2 linked regions of the Alloalcanivorax dieselolei B5 genome follow. The protein of the gene in region 1 interacts with the protein of each later gene in a pairwise test. Links are inferred from orthologs where the notes say so. Each region holds a gene or a part of one and is shown on either strand. Other genes may lie near its edges. The genes, in order: ligA and leuS.

Region 1 (10,076 bases):
GGGCATCCTGGAACGCCGCCGGCAGTTGGAAGCGCTGGAAGAGCAGATCGAAACCCTGACCGCCACGGTGGAAGACCTCAAGGCGCGGCTGGAAGAAAACCGCGAGCAGGTGGCGGCGTTGGAGGAAGAACGCGAGGAAACCCAGCGCCAGGGCAGCCGGCTGAGCCGGGAGCTGGGGGAGGTCAACGCCCAGGTCAGTGCCCGCCAGGTGCGCCTGGAGCAGATCACCATGCGCCAGGAACGGCTCGGCCGCGAGCTGGAGGAAACCCGCGGTCAGCTCGAGCAGGAACAGGAACAAATCAAGGAAGCGCGGACGGTGCTGGCGGAAGCCCTGGACGCCATGGAGCAGGACTCCGGCGAGCGCGAGGCGCTGCTGTCGCGGCGTGACGATTACCGCCTGCGTCTGGACGAAGCGCGGCAACAGGCGCGGCAGCATCGTGATCAGGCCCATCAACTGGCCATGGAGGCCCAGGGGGCCCGTACCCAGGCGGATGCCCTGCGTCAGAACCTGGCCCGTCTGGAAGGCCAGGTGGCCAGCCTGGCCGAGCGCAAGGCACTGCTGGAAAGCCAGCTCAGTGAGGGCGGCGACGACCTCGGCCTGGAGCTGCAACAGCAGCTGGACGAAAAACTGGAGCTGCGCCTGGAGGCGGAGCAGAAGCTGGCCGACGCCCGCCGGAAGCTGGAAGACGTGGAACACCAGATGCGCGATCTGGAAGGCCGCCGTGGCCAGTTCGAGCGTCAGGCCCAGGAAGTGCGTGACGCCATCGGCCAGAAGCGCATGCTATGGCAGGAGTTGAGCACCCGCCGGCAGACCGTGGCCGAACAACTCAGCGAGCAGCACTTCGATCTGGAAACGGTGCTCGCCAATCTGCCGGAGGACGCCGACGAGCAGGCCTGGAACCAGGACCTGGAGCAGATCGCCCAGCGCATCGCCCGGCTCGGTCAGATCAACCTGGCCGCCATCGACGAATATCAGCAACAGTCCGAGCGCAAGCAGTATCTGGATCGGCAGAACGAGGATCTGGAAGACGCGCTGCGTACCCTGGACAATGCCATTCGCAAGATCGATCGCGAGACCCGGACCCGCTTCAAGGAGTACTTCGATCGCATCAACAAAGGGCTGCAGGCGCTGTTCCCGAAGGTGTTCGGCGGCGGGCACGCTTACCTGGAGCTGACCGGCGAGGATCTGCTGGATACCGGCGTGGCGATCATGGCGCGGCCACCGGGCAAGCGCAACAGCACCATTCACCTGCTGTCCGGGGGCGAAAAGGCCCTCACCGCCTTGTCGCTGGTGTTCAGTATTTTTGAACTCAACCCGGCACCGTTCTGTCTGTTGGATGAGGTGGACGCGCCTCTGGACGATGCCAATGTGGGCCGTTTCTGTAATCTGGTGCAGGAGATGTCGTCCCGGGTGCAGTTCATTTATATCACCCACAACAAGATCGCCATGGAAATGGCCCACGCTCTGATGGGCGTGACCATGCACGAACCCGGCACCTCGCGTCTGGTCTCCGTGGACGTGGAAGAGGCCGCTGAAATGGCGGCCATGTAACCGCGATGATGTAACAAGAGACAAACAGGCCCGGGGCCGCCGGGCCGTTAAACTGCTTATAGTTTTATGTAACCAGGACACGCTCTTAAGAAGTTTTACCTTATCAGCGTGAATCGCCCGGCTTCCATGCGGATAGCGCTTTGACAGCGGCGGGCGTGTAGCGAATGATTATCTGAACTGACGTATAACCCTAATGTGGTGTCCGCTTGGGGGCACACGCTAAGGAAGGGGCAAATGGGCCTGAATTTGGAAACACTGATCGGCATTCTGGTTATTCTGATTCTGCTGATTCTGGCCGACGGTGTGCGAAGAATGATCCGCGAACGGCACGGGCGCTTGCGTATGCGCATCGATCGCCGTTTCCGTCGTGCCACCGGTGGCGATGATGAAGAAGATGACTTTCTTGACAGCAACCCGGAAGTGATCGGTCGCCCCCGGGTGATCCGTCGCGGCGCCGACGGCGAACCGTTGCCGGAGGACCGTGAGGATCCGCCGATCATGATGGAAGAAGATGAATCGCCGGACGACATGGCCGGACGGCGGGCGGAACAGCAGAATCTGTTCGATGATGAGGCCGAGCCGGAGTCGGAGCCGGAAGAGTCACTGCCGTCCATGCGCGCCAGCCGGGATTTGCCGGAGGACGAGCTGGAACCGCAACCGGCTCGTGAGGCCCCCCGGCCCCGCGCCGAAGCCCGCCAGCCCCGTCGCGATGCGCCACCGCCGGAACGGCAGGTGCAGGAAGTGATCGTGTTCCATCTGATCGCGCGCCGCCCGGACCGTTTCGACGGCGAGGCGATGCTCCGTTATCTGCTGGAATGCGGCCTGCGCTTCGGCGAGATGAACATCTTCCATTGTCATCGGCAAGGCGACGAGTATCCGGAATTCTCCGTGGCCAACGCGGTGGAACCGGGCACCTTCGATATCCAGACCATGGAAGAGCAGGAATTCGCCGGCATTACGTTCTTCATGCAGTTGCCGGGGCCGCAGGATCCGCTGGCGGCGCTGGATCGCATGCTCACCACCGGCCGGCGCATGGCCGAAGGGCTGTACGGCGACCTGCGTGACGAGCAGCACAGCGTTTTGACGCCGCAGACCATGGAACACCTGCGCCAGCGCGTGCAGGAGTTCGAACGGCGCCAGCGCGTATCTCATAGCTGAGCTCGGAGGCCTCAAGACCACTGTAGGAGCTTGCCTTGCAAGCGAATCTGTTGCGCAGAGGCCGATTCGCTTGCAAGGCAAGCTCCCACAGCGGCTCCGTAGCAAAATCTGTAGGAGCCAGCCTTGCTGGCGAATTCGGGTTAAAACCGCCCCCCAGCGCCTGTAGAAAGCAAGGACTCACCCCACCGTGACATCGCCGAAAACCCCGTCTCCCGCCGAGCAAATCAAACAACTGCGGGACCAGCTCAACGACTGGTCTTACCGATACTACGTGCTGGACGATCCCGCCGTTCCCGACCCCGAATACGACCGCCTGTTCCGTCAGTTGCAAGTGCTGGAAAGCGAGCGTCCCGACCTGATCAGCCCGGATTCGCCAACGCAGCGGGTAGGGGACGTGCCGCTGGACGGCTTCAACGAAGTGCGTCATGCCGTGCCCATGCTGAGCCTGGGCAATGCCTTCAATGACGAGGAGCTGCGTGACTTCGACCAGCGCGTCCGCGAGCGTCTGGATGTGAGCGGCAGCATCGACTATGTCGCCGAGCCCAAGCTCGATGGCCTGGCGGTGTCGCTGGTCTATGAGAACGGCGAGTTGGTGCGCGGCGCCACCCGTGGCGACGGTGAAACCGGCGAGGACATTACCGCCAACGTGCGCACCATCAAGTCCATCCCGCTGCGCCTGCGTGGCGACAAGCCGCCGGCCCTGATGGAAGTGCGCGGCGAGGTGGTGATGACCCACCATGGCTTCGCCGAGCTGAACCGGCGCCAAGCCGAGGCGGAGCAGAAAACCTTCGCCAACCCCCGCAACGCCGCCGCCGGCAGCCTGCGGCAACTGGATTCCCGCATTACCGCCCAGCGGCCGCTGGAGTTCTACGCTTACTCCCTGGCGCAACTGGAAGGGGAGAACTGGCCGGATCGCCACTCCGCCATCCTCGAGCGGTTGCGCCAATGGGGACTGCGGGTGAATCCGGAAGTGAAGCTTTGTGATGGCGTGGACGCCTTGCTGGCGTTTTACCAGGACATCCTGGCGCGTCGGGATCAGTTGGACTACGACATCGACGGCGTGGTCTACAAAGTGGACCGGCTCGACTGGCAGCGTGACCTGGGCTTCGTTAGTCGCGCGCCGCGCTGGGCCATCGCGCACAAGTTCCCGGCCCAGGAAGAGATCACCGTTCTCAACGAGGTGGATTGGCAGGTGGGCCGCACCGGGGCGCTGACGCCGGTGGCGAAGCTGGAGCCGGTGCAGGTGGGCGGGGTCACCGTCAGCAATGCCACCCTGCACAATCTGGACGAGATCCGCCGTCTTGGCATTCGCATTGGCGACAGCGTGATCATTTATCGCGCCGGCGATGTCATCCCGAAGGTGGTGGGCAAGGTCCAGGAGCGCAGTCCTGCGGACCCTCAGGTTTTCAAGGGCGGAGAGTCGGCCGCTATCCGCCAGGTCGGGCCCTTCGTCAGGATCCCTCGTGAGTGCTGGCTGAGCCCGCGTTACGCGGATCAACGCGCCCCTCAGGCGCCGCGCCATTGCCCGGTCTGCGACAGCCAGGTGATCCGCAAGCGTGGCGAGGTCGCTTATCGTTGCACCGGTGGCCTGATCTGCGGCGCCCAGCAGCGCGAGGCGATCAAGCATTTCGCTTCGCGGCGCGCCATGGACATCGAGGGCCTGAGCATAAAACGGGTGGACCTGCTGGTGGACCAGGGGCTGGTTAGTAACGTGGCCGACCTCTATCGCCTCAAGGCCGAGGACATCGCCGACCTGGAACGGATGGGCGAGAAGTCCGCCGCCAACCTGATCGAGGCGCTGGCGCACTCCAGGACCGTGAGCCTGGAGCGCTTCCTGTTCGCCCTCGGCATCCTGCAGATCGGCGAAGAAACCGCTAAGGCGCTGGCGGATTGTTTCGGTGACCTGGAGACGATCCGGCGGGCGCCATTGCTGTTGTTCCTGGCGGTGCCGGATGTGGGACTGGAAGTGGCCAAGGCGATTCATGCTTTCTTCCGCGAGCAACATAACGAGGACGTCATCGACGGTCTGCTGGCCGAAGGCGTCCAGCCGCGCGCCAATGGCCATCCCTCCGCGGCCTTCGTGCGGGAGCTGACTCTGGGGTACTTCCTCAAGGCGGCCAAGCGCCTCGGCATGGCGCTGGACGGCGTCGGGGAAAAGTCCCTGGAAACCCTGGGCGGTCACTACAAGACCGTGGCGGCTCTCGCCGAGGCCGATGCCGATGACGCGCCGGTACGCCCGGCCATGCTGGAGCAGGTTCACAAGGCGCTGGGACAGGACGATTGGCGGCAGCGGCTGGAACAGGCCGAGGCGCTGGCTTCCGAGTTGTCCGAAAAGGCGCCGCGGGAAACGGCGGAGCAGGCCCTGGAAGGGCAGACCTGGGTGCTGACCGGCACCTTGTCCCGGCTGACCCGTGATCAGGCCAAGGCGCATCTGCAAAGCCTGGGCGCCAAGGTGGCCGGCAGCGTATCGAAGAAAACCCATTGCGTGGTGGCCGGCGAGGCCGCCGGCTCCAAGCTCTCCGATGCGGAAAAGCTGGAGGTGGAAGTGATGGACGAAGACACCTTCGTCGACTTTCTCGCCGGCCACGGCATCACCTTGTGAAGTGACTCCAGAGACCACAACAAGGCCGCTGTGGGAGCCAGCCCTGCTGGCGAATCTTGGCCAGGAACCCATTCGCCAGCAAGGCTGGCTCCTACGGCGGTTTCATGGCTCGGCCTGGGGGGCACTCTCGATTCCCGTTTTCCCTTTCCGGAGGCCAGCCGCTACCATGTCGCAAACCAGAATTCCGAGGTTACCCATGCGAGCCCTGTTGTTGGCGCTGTTGCTGGTCGGACTGGCGGGCTGCGCGTCCACCCCGACCCAGACCGAAAACGTTTGCGCCGTGTTCGATCAGAAAGGGGGGTGGTTCAATAACTGGTACAAGGCCGCCAAGCGTACCGAGAAGGAATTCGGTGTGCCGGTACCGATCCTGATGGCGACGATCTACAAGGAATCCGGCTTCCAGGCCCGGATCAAACCGCCGCGCACCAAATTGTTGTGGATCATCCCCTGGAAACGCCCTTCCAGCGCCTATGGCTATCCGCAGGCGCTGGACGGCACCTGGGCCTGGTATCAGAAGGAAACCGGCCGCCGGGGGGCCAAGCGCTCCGATTTCGCCGACGCGGTGCACTTCGTCGGCTGGTACCACTACCAGAGCCACGTGCGTAACGGCATCGCGTTGAACGACGCCTACCACCTGTACCTGGCTTATTACGCCGGCCATGGCGGTTACTCACGAGGTGTATGGAAAAACAAACCCTACATGCAGCGATCCGCCCGCCGGGCCGCGGCCATGGCCGATCAGTACCGGGCGCAAATGGCCCGTTGCGGGCGTTGAGGAGGGGAAATGCCGATCGAAGTGCCCTGGCGGGAAGTGAGTGCCGAGACCCTCACCAATCTGATCGAGGAATACGTGACCCGTGACGGCACCGACTACGGTGAGCAGGAAGTGTCGCTGGTCACCAAGGTGGAGCAGGTGCGCCGCATGCTGGAGCGCGGCGAGTGCCGACTGATGTTCGATGAAGCCACCGAGTCCGTGGACCTGGTGATGGTGTAATCCACTGTAGGAGCCAGCCCTGCTGGCGAATTCTTCCACTGTTGGGAAACGATCCATTCGCCAGCAGGGCTGGCTCCTACAGCGGTGTTATAGCTCACCGTGGCCGTTTCTTGCGTCGCTGACGGTGCAGAAACCGCACCGGCGCCAACGCTTTCGCCAGCATGTCGTCCACCGGCAGCGGCAGATCGCTGAGCCGGTCCGCCAGCAGATCCGCGCACAGGGGCGTGCCGGTGATGCCCCGGCTGCCGTGGGCCAGATTCAGCCAGACGCCGGGCGCTTCATCCAGAATCGGTCCCAGCACCCGCGGCTGCGGGCCGCACAGTGGCAGGAAGTCGTTGCTCTGGCAGCGGAACGCCACCCGCCGATCCACCACCTCGATGTGCTCGCCGCCCAGTTCCCGCCACGCTTCCGGCAGATACTGCTTCAACTGCAAGAGATTCACCTGATCGTGATGGTCACTGGGCTGAGGGTTGTCATCGTGCAGATGGAAGGTGGCGCCGACGCAATGCAGGCCGTCCACCGCCGGTGTTAGATAGCCGCCATGACAGCGGGCCTGTTGCCACTTGGCGCTGGCCTCGGTGGCCCGGCAGTAGCTGACCTGCCCGCGAATGATTTTGAGCGGCAGCCAGTGCAGATCGTCGAAGCGGCGGGCCTGGGCGGCGGTGGCCAGTATCAGCGTGTCGCCTTCCAGTTCATCGCCGCTCTGCAGGGACACGCGCACCGGGTCGCCGGCCACATAACCGGTGACCTTGTCCCGGCGCACTTCGATGGCCGGGTGATCCAGCAGTGTCTCGCACCAGGCACCCGGGCGCAGATAGCCGCCGCCGGCGAGCAGCATGCCGCCATCGTCCCGGGGCAGCAGCAGGGTATCGGGCCAGGCTCCGCTTTCCAGGGCCCCGTCCAATTTGTCCTGCTGACGTTGATCCACCGGATACTGCACCACGCCGTTCAAGCGGCCCTGTTCCGGCCCGGGAAACTCAAACCGGGTCAGCCAGCGCAGCGCGTGCACGTAACTCATCTGGTAGAAGCGGTTCTGCGGTGTCGGATGAGCACTGGGCGTTGAGTAGACCACGCCGGCCAGATTGCCGGAAGCGCCCTGGGCGATGCCGGCCGGGTCCAGCACCGTTACCCGCCAGCCCCGTTCGGCCAGTGCCCGGGCGCTGCTGGCGCCGGCCAGGCCGGCCCCGGCGATCACCGCGTGGCCACGCTGCCAATGCCGGGCGGTCCAGTTGTGGTCGCCGAATTCGCCCACCGCCATGTGGCGTTTATGGCCGAAGCCGTCGATGCGGCGTACCCGAAAGCCCGCTTCCTGCAAACCGCGACGCACCTCACCGGCGGCGGTGAAGGTGGCGAAAGTGGCGCCGGGGCGGCTCAGCCGGGCCAATTGCCGGAACAGCTCCGGCTGCCACATATCCGGATTGCGGGACGGCGCGAAGCCGTCCAGGAACCAGGCGTCCACGGCACTGTGGCAATGCCGCCACTGAGCGGTGGCCTCGCCGTACATCAGCGTGAGGCGCACCCGCGGATGCAGTTGCAGGCGATGATAGCCGGGGCAGGGTGGTGGGTACTGCCGCTGCAAGGGCGCCGCCAGATCGGCCAGCTCCGGCCAGTGGGCCAGGGCGCGAGCCAGATCCTCAGCGTGCAGGGGATGCTTTTCCACCGACAGCAGATCCAGCAGGGTGTCTTCCGGCGCCAGCCGCAGGAACTGGCGCGTCGCCAACAGCATGTTCAGGCCGGTACCGAAACCGGTTTCACCGATGACGAAATGCTGCCCGGGACGCAGCGCCCGGAAGCGCTCCTGCAGGCGGTTGCCTTGCAGGAACACATAGTCGCTTTCCGCCATGCCGTCCTGACGGGAGAAGTACGGATCATCGAAATCCGTCGCCACCGGCGTGTCCGCCTGCCAATCCAGCCGGGCTGGTTGCAGGGGTTCGAAGTCACGGTCGGATTCGCCGTTGGACATGGGCGGAGGCTCTCCTCAGAATTGGGCTTTCGATGGCGCCGGCGAGTTTATCACGATGCGGGTCTGGCGTTTGCCGTGTACGGGGCGCTAGTACGTCATTCGCTGCTAAAGCCGCTTCCCACGGACCGGACTACGAAGCCGCTGTAGGAGCTTGCCCTGCAAGCGAATGGGCTCTCCGCCAAAAGATTCGCTTGCAGGGCAAGCTCCTACAGTGACTGCGTAACGCGTTTTTTCGCTGATTTTTGAACTCGGGAGATAGCTTTGATCTGGTCAGTAATGGCACCGGTGGTGGCCTGTGCCGGCGTCGGTTATTTCTGGGGGCGTAGCGGACGTCCCTACGACATTGCCATGGTCAGCACGCTGGTGACCACCGTGGCCACGCCGTGCTTGATCGTCGCTACGTTGGGTAAAACCGGACTGTCGCTGACGGCGCTGATGGAAATGGCCGGGCTCTACGCGGCGGTGTTCATCGGTACCGCGCTGATCGCCCTGGCGGTGATTCGTATCAGTGGCCGCTCGCCACGGGTGTTCCTGCCGGCAATGTTATTTCCCAACACTGGCAATATGGGGCTGCCGCTGTGTTTGCTGGCTTTTGGTGACCATGGTCTGGCCCTGGCGCTGGCCTGGATGATGCTGTCGTCGGTACTGCAATTCTCTTTCGGGCTGGCGGTGGTCAGCGGCCAGGGGATATCGCGCAAGCTGTTCATGCACCCGATTCTGATATCAGTGGTGATCGCTCTGATCATGGTGATTTTTCGCATCCACTTACCGGAGTGGCTGTTCAACAGCGTCAGTCTGATTGGCGATCTGGTGATTCCGATGATGTTGATCACGCTGGGCGTGTCCCTGTCGCAACTGCGAGTCAACGACCTTGGCCCCGGCGCCGCTTTTGCCGTATTACGACTGGGAACAGGATTTGCGCTGGGCTGGCTGATCTGTGAAGTGACTGGCACCGAAGGCATGGTGCGCGGCGTCGTGTTGATCCAATCCACCATGCCGGTGGCGGTGTTCAATTACCTATTGGCGCAGACGTACCGCCAGGGCCCGGAACAGGTGGCGGCCATGGTCATGTGTTCCACTGCGTTATCATTCGTGACTCTGCCGTTGTTATTGATGGTGGCGATGGGTTAATCCCGTTCGCTGCTCTGCGCGGCGCGAAATTCCGCCTGAGCCCGCTTCAGCAATAACAACAGCCAGCGGCTGTTCTGGTCCCGCGAATAGCCCTCGAACAGCAAAAAGTGGTCGCCCATGTGCATCAGCAGCAGCGCCTGGTCACGACGGTTGCCGTTGTTGTCCAGCCAATGCCAGCGGCTGCTGGCGGTGGCATGGCCTTCCAGATCGAACAGCCGTTCCTCATCCACGGTGAGCGACAGATCCGGGCGTTGCATCAGGTGGTCCAGGCGCCGTTGCCGCAGTTGACCGTAGCGGCCGGACACTGCCCGTTGTGGCGACATCCGCTCCCAGCCTCCCGGCATCGGCGCCACCGCCACGGTAACGCGTTCGCGGGCCGGGGCCGGCAGACGGTAACGCCACTGGCGCCGCCGTGGCGCGGTAATCTCGCCATCGGCTTCCAGGCCGGCCAGGGTGTCCGGCGTGTGGAAGCGGTGCACGTCCCAGTTCGGGTCGTCGGCCAGCAAACGGGGTGGCGACGAAGTGCGGGTAATGTTCTGGCAACCGCTCAATCCCAGGCCGAACAACAGGAAAGTAAAAAAAAGAATCCTCACGGGCACGGTGGTTCCGTCGTTATGGCTGAAGCGCCTATGATGACATAGTCGTTCCCGCCGCGACTGCCCGCGGGCGCACAGTG
Region 2 (10,094 bases), 740 kb from region 1 along the record:
CCATTCCCGGCGGCCTGCCGGGCCTGAGTCTGCCCGCTTTCGACGCTGGGCTGTGGCGCGCCCTGCTGTTGCCGGCCCTGCTGATCAGCCTGATCGGCTTCGTCGAGTCGGTGTCCGTGGCCCAGACCCTGGCCGCCAAACGCCGTCAACGCATCGACAGCAATGCGGAACTGACCGGCCTGGGCATGGCCAACCTGGCCTCGGCGGTCAGCGGCGGCTTCCCGGTTACCGGCGGCTTCTCCCGCTCGGTGGTGAATTTCGATGCCGGCGCGCGCAGCCCCCTGGCCGGCATCCTCACCGCCATGGGGATCGCTCTGACCGCGCTGTTCTTCACGCCCTGGTTCCAGGCCCTGCCGAAGGCCACACTGGCCGCCACCATCATCGTCGCCGTGCTCAGCCTGGTGGATCTCGGCGCCCTGGCCCGCACCTGGCGCTATTCCCGCGCGGACGGCCTGGCCATGGCCGTGACCATGGCCGGTGTGCTGCTGATGGGGGTGGAGGTGGGCGTGATCGCCGGGGTGCTATCGTCGCTGGTGCTGTTTCTGTGGCGCACCGGCCAGCCCCATGTGGCGGAATTGGGCCAAGTGCCCGGCACCGAGCATTTCCGCAATGTGCAGCGGCATCAGGTGCTGGTCTCCGCCACCGTGCTGTCGCTGCGGGTGGACGAATCCCTTTACTTCGCCAACGCCCGCCATCTGCAAGATCAGATCTACGACTGCGTCATGCAGCGGCCGCAAATCCGCCATGTGGTGCTGTTGTGCTCGGCGGTGAATCAGATCGACGCCAGCGCCCTGGACAGCCTGGAAAGTCTCAATCAACGGCTGGGGGACGCCGGCGTCACGCTGCATCTGTCCGAGGTCAAGGGCCCGGTGATGGATCGCTTGCGCCGTTCGCCGTTCCCGGAACACCTGCACGGCCGGATCTTTCTGACTCATTTCGACGCCCTGCGGGCTCTGGATCCGGCAAGTCTCGCCCCGCCGCGCTAGCGATAAGTCTAATTCCCCACGCCCGGCTCCGAGTGCATACTTGTTTGTTTTTCGTTATGCGCCTCAGGAGTCGTCAATGACCGACGCTGCCCGGCACCAGGCCGAAATCAAGAAAGACACCGATCTCGCCGCCTGGATCGGCCTGTTCCTCGGACCTCTATTGCTACTGGCCTGCCTGCTGACCGATCCGCCCGGCACCCTGAGCGAAGCAGGCTGGCGCACCGTGGGCCTGACCTTGTTAATGGCCACCTGGTGGTCCACCGAAGCAATCCCGATTCCGGTCACCTCCCTGTTGCCGATCCTGATGGCTCCGGCTCTGGGCATCAGCACCGTGGACAAGGCGTCCGCGCCCTACGCCAACCCGGCGATTTTTCTGTTTCTCGGCGGCTTCATGCTGGGGCTGGCCATGGAACGCTGGAATCTGCATAAACGCATCGCCCTGATGACGTTGCGTGCCGTCGGCAGCCAGCCCGCCTACCAGGTGGCGGGCTTCATGCTGGCCACCGCCTTCCTCAGTATGTGGGTCAGCAATACCGCCACCTCGATCATGATGCTGCCCATCGGTATGTCGGTGATCACTCTGTTGGGCGATGACAACCCGCACAGTGAGCGTCTCTCCACCGGGCTGCTGCTGGGCATCGCCTACGCCGCCAGCATCGGCGGCATCGGCACCCTGATCGGCACGCCGCCCAACGCGCTGTTGATTGCCTTTCTGAAGGACAACTACGACATCCATATCGGCTTCGGACAATGGATGCTGGTGGGTGTGCCGGTGTCGGTGGTGATGCTGGGCGTCACCTGGCTGTGGCTGACCCGGGGTGGCCTGCGCAAAGCGGAAAAGCTGGCCGACAGCGATGCCCTGATCAACGACGAACTCAAGGCGCTGGGGCCGTTGTCCCGGGGCGAGAAAGGGGTCGCGGTGGTCTTTGTGTGCGCCGCCTTCGCCTGGGTATTCCAGCCCCTGATCGCCAAAGTCGTGCCGGGAATCAACGACACCAGCATTGCCATGGCGGCAGCCATCGCCTTGTTCCTGGTGCCGGTGAGCATCAAAAACCGGGATTTCCTGATGAGCTGGGGCCACGCCGGCAAGCTGCCCTGGGGCGTGCTGCTGCTGTTCGGCGGCGGTCTGTCCCTGGCCGCCCAGATCCGCGCCACCGGCCTCGCCGACTGGATCGCCCAGGGCATGGGCGCGCTTGGCTTCCTGCCGCTGATCCTGTTGATCGGCATGGTGGTGATGGTGATCATCTTCCTCACCGAGGTGACCTCCAACACCGCCACCGCCGCGGCGTTTTTACCATTGCTCGGCGCCCTGGCGGTATCCCAGGGCATGTCACCGGAACTGCTGGCGATTCCCGCCGCCATCGCCGCCAGTTGCGCCTTCATGATGCCGGTGGCGACGCCGCCCAATGCGATTGTTTTCGGCACCGGCCATCTGCGCATCGGCGACATGATCCGCGCCGGCTTCTTCCTGAACCTGGTGGGCATCGTGGTGGTGACCCTGCTCAGCTATGTGCTGGTGAGGACCATCTGGTAAAGGACCGCGATTATCACAACGGGTATTTGCAGTGATACCAGATCAGCGCCAGCCATTCGCGCCAGATCACCGGCATCTGTGACAACGCCCCGGCGGAGGGCATCCAGGGGCGGCGTGGCAGGGAAGTCACCGCATGGGACGTCACTTCAAGGTGCTGGGCTTGAAAACAAAGCGTGGCCCGGCACAGATGGGCCTGATCGGTGACCAGCACCAGGCTCTCGATACCGCGAAGACGCAGAACCCGGGCCGCCATTACCGCGTTTTCCCAGGTATTGCGGCTCTCCGGTTCCAGCATCAGGGGCGCATCCGGCCAGGTCCGGCGCACCACCTCGGCCATCAGCGCGGCTTCGGATTGCTCTGGAAGCAGCGCCTCGGCGCCGGGGGCGCCACCGCAAAGCAATAACGGCAATTGCCGCTCGCGGGCCAGTTCCAACGCCACCCGCAACCGCTTCAGGCCCAGCGTGTTGAGACGGTAACCATCGCCATCACGGCGCCGGCCTGCCCCCAGCACCACCACCGCCCGTGGCGGCGACGAGCCACGCCGTGGCGGCACCGGCGGGTAGAACCGAGCGACCACCGCCGGCAAGGTGGCAGCGGCCATCACCAGCGCCACCATGCCCAGAATCATTACCTCGTCCATTCGCTGTCTGCCCGCGCCCCGCTCATGTATCCTATGTTTCCTTTTATGTTATGTGCCCGACCCGTACACCGTTCGTCAGCCATGTGACACGACTTACGCGACGACACACTGACAGACACCGACTGACCAAACACTAACCAAGCACTAAGAGAACCGATGGACGCACAGTATCGCCCCGACCAGGTAGAACGGGAAGCCCAGGAATACTGGGAAAATCAGGAGACCTTCAAAGTCACCGAGCAGCCGGGCAAGGAAAAATTCTATTGCCTGAGCATGTTCCCCTATCCCTCCGGTCGACTACACATGGGCCATGTGCGCAACTACACCATCGGCGACGTGATCAGCCGGTATCAGCGCATGCAGGGCAAGAACGTGCTGCAGCCGATGGGCTGGGACGCTTTTGGTCTGCCCGCCGAGAATGCCGCCATCAAGAACAAGGTGGCCCCGGCCAAGTGGACCTTCGAAAACATCGACTACATGAAGGGCCAGCTCAAACGTCTGGGCTTCGGCTACGACTGGGATCGGGAACTGGCTACCTACACCCCGGAATACTATCGCTGGGAACAATGGTTCTTCACCAAGCTGTACGAAAAGGGCCTGGTGTACCGCAAGATGTCCACGGTGAACTGGGACCCGGAAGACCAGACCGTACTGGCCAACGAACAGGTCATCGATGGCCGGGGCTGGCGCTCCGGTGCCCTGGTGGAGCAGAAAGAGATTCCCCAGTGGTTCATCAAGATCACCGACTACGCCGACGAGTTGCTCAATGATCTGGACCAGCTCGATGGCTGGCCGGAGCAGGTCAAGACCATGCAGCGCAACTGGATCGGCCGCTCCGAAGGGGTGGAGATGGCCTTCGCCATCGACGGTGAAGAGCCGCTGCGCGTCTATACCACCCGCCCGGACACCCTGATGGGCGTGAGCTACGTGGCCGTGGCCGCGGCCCACCCGCTGGCGAAAAAGGCGGCGGCGGCCAACCACGAGGTGGCCGACTTCGTGGAGGAGTGCCTGCATAACAAGGTGGCCGAAGCCGACATGGCCACCATGGAGAAGAAAGGCATCTTTACCGGCCTCCATGCCACTCACCCCATCAGCGGCGAGCAAGTACCGGTGTGGGTCGCCAATTTCGTCCTGATGAGTTACGGCACCGGTGCCGTCATGGCCGTGCCCGCCCATGATCAGCGCGATTTCGAGTTTGCCCGCAAGTACGATCTGCCGATCAAGCAGGTGATCGAACCGGCAAACGGTGAAGCGATTGATCTGGAAAAAGAGGCTTTCACCGGAAAAGGCAGGCTGGTGAACTCCGCCGGGTTCAGCGGCAACACCTCCGCCGAGGCCTTCGACGCTATTGCCGCCTGGCTGAACGAACGCGGCCTGGGCGAGAAAAAAGTGAACTACCGTCTGCGCGACTGGGGCGTGTCCCGTCAGCGTTATTGGGGCGCTCCCATCCCCATGGTGGAAACCGAAGACGGCGGGCTGCACCCCACCCCGGAAGATCAATTGCCGGTGGCGCTGCCCACCGACGTGGAAATGGATGGCGTAAAGAGCCCCATCAAAGCGGACCCCGAATGGGCCAAAACCACCTGGAACGGTCAGCCCGCCCTGCGTGAGACCGATACCTTCGACACCTTCATGGAGTCGAGCTGGTATTACGCTCGTTACTGCTGCCCCCGCAACGACCAGGCCATGCTGGACCCGGCCGCCGCCAATTACTGGCTGCCGGTGGACCAGTACGTGGGCGGCATCGAACACGCCATTCTGCACCTGCTGTACTCACGCTTCTTCCATAAGCTGATGCGTGATGCCGGCCTGCTCGACAGCGATGAGCCGTTCAAGCGGCTGCTGTGCCAGGGCATGGTGCTCAAGGACGGCGCCAAGATGTCCAAGTCCAAGGGCAACACGGTGGACCCGCAGCAGATGATCGAGCAGTACGGCGCCGACACCGTGCGGCTGTTCATGATGTTCGCGGCACCGCCGGAGCAATCCCTGGAATGGAACGACACTGGCGTCGAAGGCGCGCACCGCTTTATCAAGCGGTTGTGGCGGATGGTCGCCGAGCATGTCGAAGGGGGCGCCACGCCGGCACTGGATCCGAGCGCCCTGAGCGCCGACGCCAAGGCCGTGCGCCGCAAGACCCATGAGACCATTCAGAAGGTCAGCGATGACTTCAGCCGCCGCTACACCTTCAATACCGCCATTGCCGCGGTGATGGAACTGATCAACGACACCGGCCGCCTTGCCGCTGAGGATGAGCAGGCCCGCGCGGTCCGCCAGGAGGCACTGGAAGCCGCGGTGCTGTTGCTGTCACCGATTATTCCCCACGCCGCCCATCAGTTGTGGCGGGCATTGGGCCATGATGACGCGGTGATCGACGCCGTCTGGCCCGAAGTGGACGAAAGCGCCCTGGTCAAGGACAGTGTGGAACTGGTGGTGCAGGTGAATGGCAAGGTGCGCGCCAAACTGGAAGCACCGGCGGACGCCGACAACGCTGCCCTGGAAACGCTGGCCATGGCCGAAGAGAACGTGCGCAAGTTCATCGACGGCAACACCGTGCGCAAGGTCATCGTGGTGCCCGGTAAACTGGTTAATATTGTTGCCAACTAAGAAGACCGGCAGCTCACGGAGATCTTCATGACGCTCGTCCCGCATCGCACGCTGTTGCTTGTTCTCGCCACGCTCCTGCTGACAGCGTGCAGCGGCTGGCAGCTACGCGGCCAGACCCACACGCCGCAGTTCGAAAGCGTGACCCTGGCCGGCGGCACTGCCCGGTTACGTTACACCCTGGAACGGGAACTGACGCCGCTGGGCGTGCTGCTGCACAACGAGTCGCCCTACGTGATCAGGGTCATCGACGAACGTTGGGACCGGCGCACGGCGGCGGTGGACGAGCGCGGGCGGATCGCTGAACTGGAACTGCATTACGAGCTGGTGTGGCAGTTGATCGACCGCGACACCCAGGCGCCGCTCAACCCGCCCCGCCACATCAGGGCACTGCGTAACCTGGCCTACTACCCGGACAACATCACCGCCTCTTCCGATGAGGAAGAGATGATCCGCCAGGACCTGTACGACGACATCGTCTACCGCCTGATCAACCAGTTGGCGGACGCTTCCCGCAAAGTACAACAGGACTGACCGCCATGCGGCTGCGTGCGGACCAACTGGGCAAGCACCTCAAGGGCGAAGCGCTGCTGCCGGTCTATCTGGTGGCCGGCGACGAGCCCTTGCAACAGGACGAGACCCTTGATGCCTTGCGCGCCGCGGCCCGCCAGCGCGGTTTCGAGGAGCGGCAACGTTTCAGCGCCGACACCGGCATCGACTGGAATGCCCTGCTCAACGAAGCGCAAAGCCTGAGCCTGTTTGGCGGCCGCCGGATCCTCGAGGTGGTACTCAACGACAAGCGCCCGGACAAAGCGGGCAGCCAGATCCTGCGGGACCTGATGGCCACCCCGTCCCCCGACACCCTGCTGCTGATCCGCTGCTCGCGGCTGGACCGCCGCAAAGACTGGGGCAGCGCCTGGGTCAAGGCGCTGGACGGTTGCGGCGCGGTCATCGAGATCTGGCCGGTGGAAGGACGCCAGCTTTACCCCTGGTTGCGGGACCGTCTGGCCAGCCGTGGCCTCAAAGCGGACGAAGACGCCCTGGAACTGCTGATCCAGCGCAGCGAAGGCAATCTGCTGGCCGCCGCCCAGGAGGTGGACAAACTGGCCCTGCTGGCCGAGGACGGCCACATCACACCGGAAACCGTGCAACAGTCGGTGGGCGATTCCAGCCGTTACACACCTTTCGATCTCACCGACGCCACCGCCCAGGGCGATCCCGCCCGCGCCCTGCGGATCCTGCGAACACTGCGGGCCGAGGGCGTGGAACCGCCGGTGATCCTGTGGGCCCTGAGCCGCCACCTGCGCGGCCTGGACGCCCTGCTCTCCGGCGGCAACCCGCCGCGCATGCCGCCCGCCCGGATACGCGCCATGGAAACCCAGGCTTCGCGCCTGCGGCCGCGCCAGTTGCATCAGGCCCAGGCCCTGGCGATCCGCGCCGACCGCACCGTCAAGGGCATGGCCCCCGGCGATCCCTGGAAACACCTCAGCAGCCTGGTGCTGCGTCTTACCGGCCAGCCTCTGCCGCCGATTCTGGAAAGATAGACCAGACGTGATCTGGAGAAAGATGAGGTTACCCTCCATCAAAGACAGCGGAAGGCCCATACAGATCAGCGCTTGGCGGAACCGGCCCCAAACACGCTTAAAAAAAGAATAAATCCGGCACAAACCCTTTGGCTATGCGACCTACAGAGTCACGTTATCCGGCCAATGAACCGGCCAAAGGTGGTTATCCGCCAACCCGTACTCTGGACCTGCCCTTTTCGATATCTACCGACCAGGTCGTCATTCCGGCACCACCAGAATTATCGCCATGATGGCCACGCATCACCGTCTGGCCTGAATCCAGTCCTTTCTCGACGACAGCGGGCTGGTCCCGGATTGGCCCGCTCGGAGCCCGCCACTCTGCTAGGGTCCATGAACCGGATTCCATCGTCGCCAGGAAAGAACCATGCCGCAGCGTCTGGACACCTCTTCGATCAGCTTTACTGCTCTTTATACCGGCCAGGTATGGGTGCGGAACGGGCTTTCCTCGGCGGCTTTCCAGACCCCCGTCGGGGCCTTGCTGTACCATGCGATGACCCCCTTCGAGGCGGCGGGCAAACAACTGCTGGGCGGCAATATCCGCACTTTCCTGTTGCAACGCCATTACCTCATCAACGCCCGCCTGCAGTCACTGATCCAACGCTATCCGGACGTGCAGATTCTGGAAATCGCCTGTGGTCTGAGCCCACGCGGTTGTCGTTTTCGTCAGCAGCACTCCGGCATCACCTATGTGGAAGCGGATCTGCCGGACATGGCCCGGCGCAAACGGCGGCTGCTAGCACGGCTGGGGGCGCTTGGCGACCGGCACCGGGTGGAAACCGTGAATATTCTGCTGGAACAGGGCGATGACAGCGTGCCCGCCTTGCTGGCCCGCTTCGACCCGGACAAGCCGGTGGCGGTGGTCACCGAAGGCCTGATCAATTATTTCTCGCTGGCCTCGATCAGCCCGTTCTGGCAACGGCTGGCGGCGTCACTGGCCGGCTTTCCCGATGGCCGTTATCTCACCGACAACTATCCGCTCTACGCCAATCGCCGTTTCCAGCGGACCCTGAAAACCCTGGGCGGCCTGCTCGGAGTCCTGTCCCGCAGCCAGGTCAGCTTCCATTTCGATTCCGACGAGGAGAGCCGCAGCCACTTTCGCACCCTCGGTTTCCACGGCCTCGACATTCACGACCCGGCGGATTACTACCAGCAACTGCCCATTCCGCGCACCCGCCGCACCCCGATGGTACGGGTCCTGGAAGCCCGCACCGGGCCGGCGTGAAGGCGCCGGTTTCGCCGCTGTCGTCCTGCACCTATACTATGGGGCTTCCGATCGACACGGCATGACAGAACACATGGATATCCAGCAGTACATGGCCAACGTGGGCGAGCACGCCCGCGACGCCGCCCGGGCCATGGCCCGGGCCAGCGCCGGTGACAAGAACAACGCCCTGATGGCCATCGCCGGGGCGTTGCGCGAGCACCGTGACACCATTCTCGCCGCCAACCAGGGCGACCTGGCGCGGGGCCGCGACAATGGCCTGGACGCGGCCTTGCTGGATCGCCTGGAACTGACCCCGGCGCGCTTCGAGGGCATGGTGGAAGGGCTCGAGCAGGTTATCGCGCTGGCCGATCCGGTGGGAGAGATCACCGATCTGAGCTATCGTCCCTCCGGCATCCAGGTGGGCCGCATGCGCGTGCCCCTGGGCGTGATCGGCATCATTTACGAATCCCGCCCCAACGTCACCATCGACGCGGCGGCCCTGTGTCTGAAATCCGGCAACGCAGCGATTCTGCGTGGCGGTTCCGAAGCCATTGATTCCAACCAGGCCATCGCCGCCTGCCTGCGTCAGGGTCTGGCCGCCGCCGGCCTGCCGGAAACCGCGGTACAGGTACTGGAAACCACCGACCGTGCCGCCGTGGGCGAGTTGATCACCCACCCCGAATACGTGGACGTGATCGTTCCCCGCGGCGGCAAGGGCCTGATCGAGCGCATCAGCCGCGAAGCCCGGGTGCCGGTGATCAAACATCTGGACGGCAACTGCCACACCTACATCGATGTGGACGCCGATGCCGACAAGGCGATCAAAGTCGCCTACAACGCCAAGACCCAGCGCTACGGCACCTGCAACACCATGGAAACGCTGCTGGTGCACCAGGACATCGCCGCCACGGTGCTGCCGGAGCTGGCCCGGATGTACCGGGAAGAGGGTGTGGAGTTGCGTGGCTGCGAACGCACCCGGGCGCTGCTGAAAGACATTACCGCCGCCACCGAAAGCGACTGGGAAGAAGAGTATCTGGCGCCGATTCTGGCCATTCGCCTCGTCGATGATCTGGATCAGGCCATGGATCACATCCATCGCTACAGTTCCCAGCACAGCGAGGCGATCATCACCGAGAATTACACCCGGGCACGGCGTTTTCTCGCCGAAGTGGATTCCAGCTCGGTGATGGTCAACGCTTCCACTCGCTTCGCCGACGGCTTCGAATACGGCCTTGGCGCGGAGATCGGCATTTCCACCGACAAGCTCCATGCCCGGGGCCCGGTGGGTCTGGAAGGGCTGACCAGTCAAAAATGGGTGGTACTGGGCGACGGGCATGTGCGCCAGTAAGGCCGCCGTTACGATGCCGGGTTTGCCGCAGAAAACGAATCGAATTTCCGCCAACGGACATTCGCTTCCCCCGCTTGCCGGAAGACTTCATGTTTAAAGCGTCCGACGTGCGACGTCCGACATCCGAAATCAGCGGCGTGAAGCCGCTGATTCTTTTCGGTGGCACCTTCGACCCGGTTCACGGTGCTCATGTGC

The links.
Region 2: the proteins of ligA (region 1) and leuS interact in binary tests that used the Escherichia coli proteins (3 or more experiments, as listed by UniProt). The link is inferred for Alloalcanivorax dieselolei B5 from one-to-one orthologs.

Annotation. Positions count from the first base shown.
Region 1 is NC_018691.1:1,914,270-1,924,345, forward strand. Bases 2,570-5,604 are described here. They hold ligA (NAD-dependent DNA ligase LigA), read left to right. Parts: upstream 2,570-2,897; coding sequence 2,898-5,312; downstream 5,313-5,604. Other genes in these bases: zipA (cell division protein ZipA), read left to right, coding at 2,570-2,710; B5T_RS08710 (transglycosylase SLT domain-containing protein), read left to right, coding at 5,509-5,604. Also shown: chromosome segregation protein SMC, read left to right, coding at 1-1,552; more of zipA, read left to right, coding at 1,787-2,569; more of B5T_RS08710, read left to right, coding at 5,605-6,087; B5T_RS08715 (YheU family protein), read left to right, coding at 6,097-6,306; bifunctional tRNA (5-methylaminomethyl-2-thiouridine)(34)-methyltransferase MnmD/FAD-dependent 5-carboxymethylaminomethyl-2-thiouridine(34) oxidoreductase MnmC, read right to left, coding at 6,401-8,269; B5T_RS08725 (AEC family transporter), read left to right, coding at 8,531-9,400; B5T_RS08730 (hypothetical protein), read right to left, coding at 9,397-9,993. UniProt on the Escherichia coli protein: DNA ligase that catalyzes the formation of phosphodiester linkages between 5'-phosphoryl and 3'-hydroxyl groups in double-stranded DNA using NAD as a coenzyme and as the energy source for the reaction.
Region 2 is NC_018691.1:1,170,494-1,180,587, reverse strand. Bases 2,988-6,040 are described here. They hold leuS (leucine--tRNA ligase), read left to right. Parts: upstream 2,988-3,316; coding sequence 3,317-5,764; downstream 5,765-6,040. Other genes in these bases: B5T_RS05355 (LPS-assembly lipoprotein LptE), read left to right, coding at 5,792-6,040; B5T_RS05365 (YdcF family protein), read right to left, coding at 2,988-3,160. Outside these bases: B5T_RS05375 (SulP family inorganic anion transporter), read left to right, coding at 1-986; B5T_RS05370 (SLC13 family permease), read left to right, coding at 1,063-2,520; more of B5T_RS05365, read right to left, coding at 2,534-2,987; more of B5T_RS05355, read left to right, coding at 6,041-6,295; holA (DNA polymerase III subunit delta), read left to right, coding at 6,301-7,305; B5T_RS05345 (class I SAM-dependent methyltransferase), read left to right, coding at 7,712-8,569; B5T_RS05340 (glutamate-5-semialdehyde dehydrogenase), read left to right, coding at 8,643-9,899; nadD (nicotinate-nucleotide adenylyltransferase), read left to right, coding at 9,989-10,094.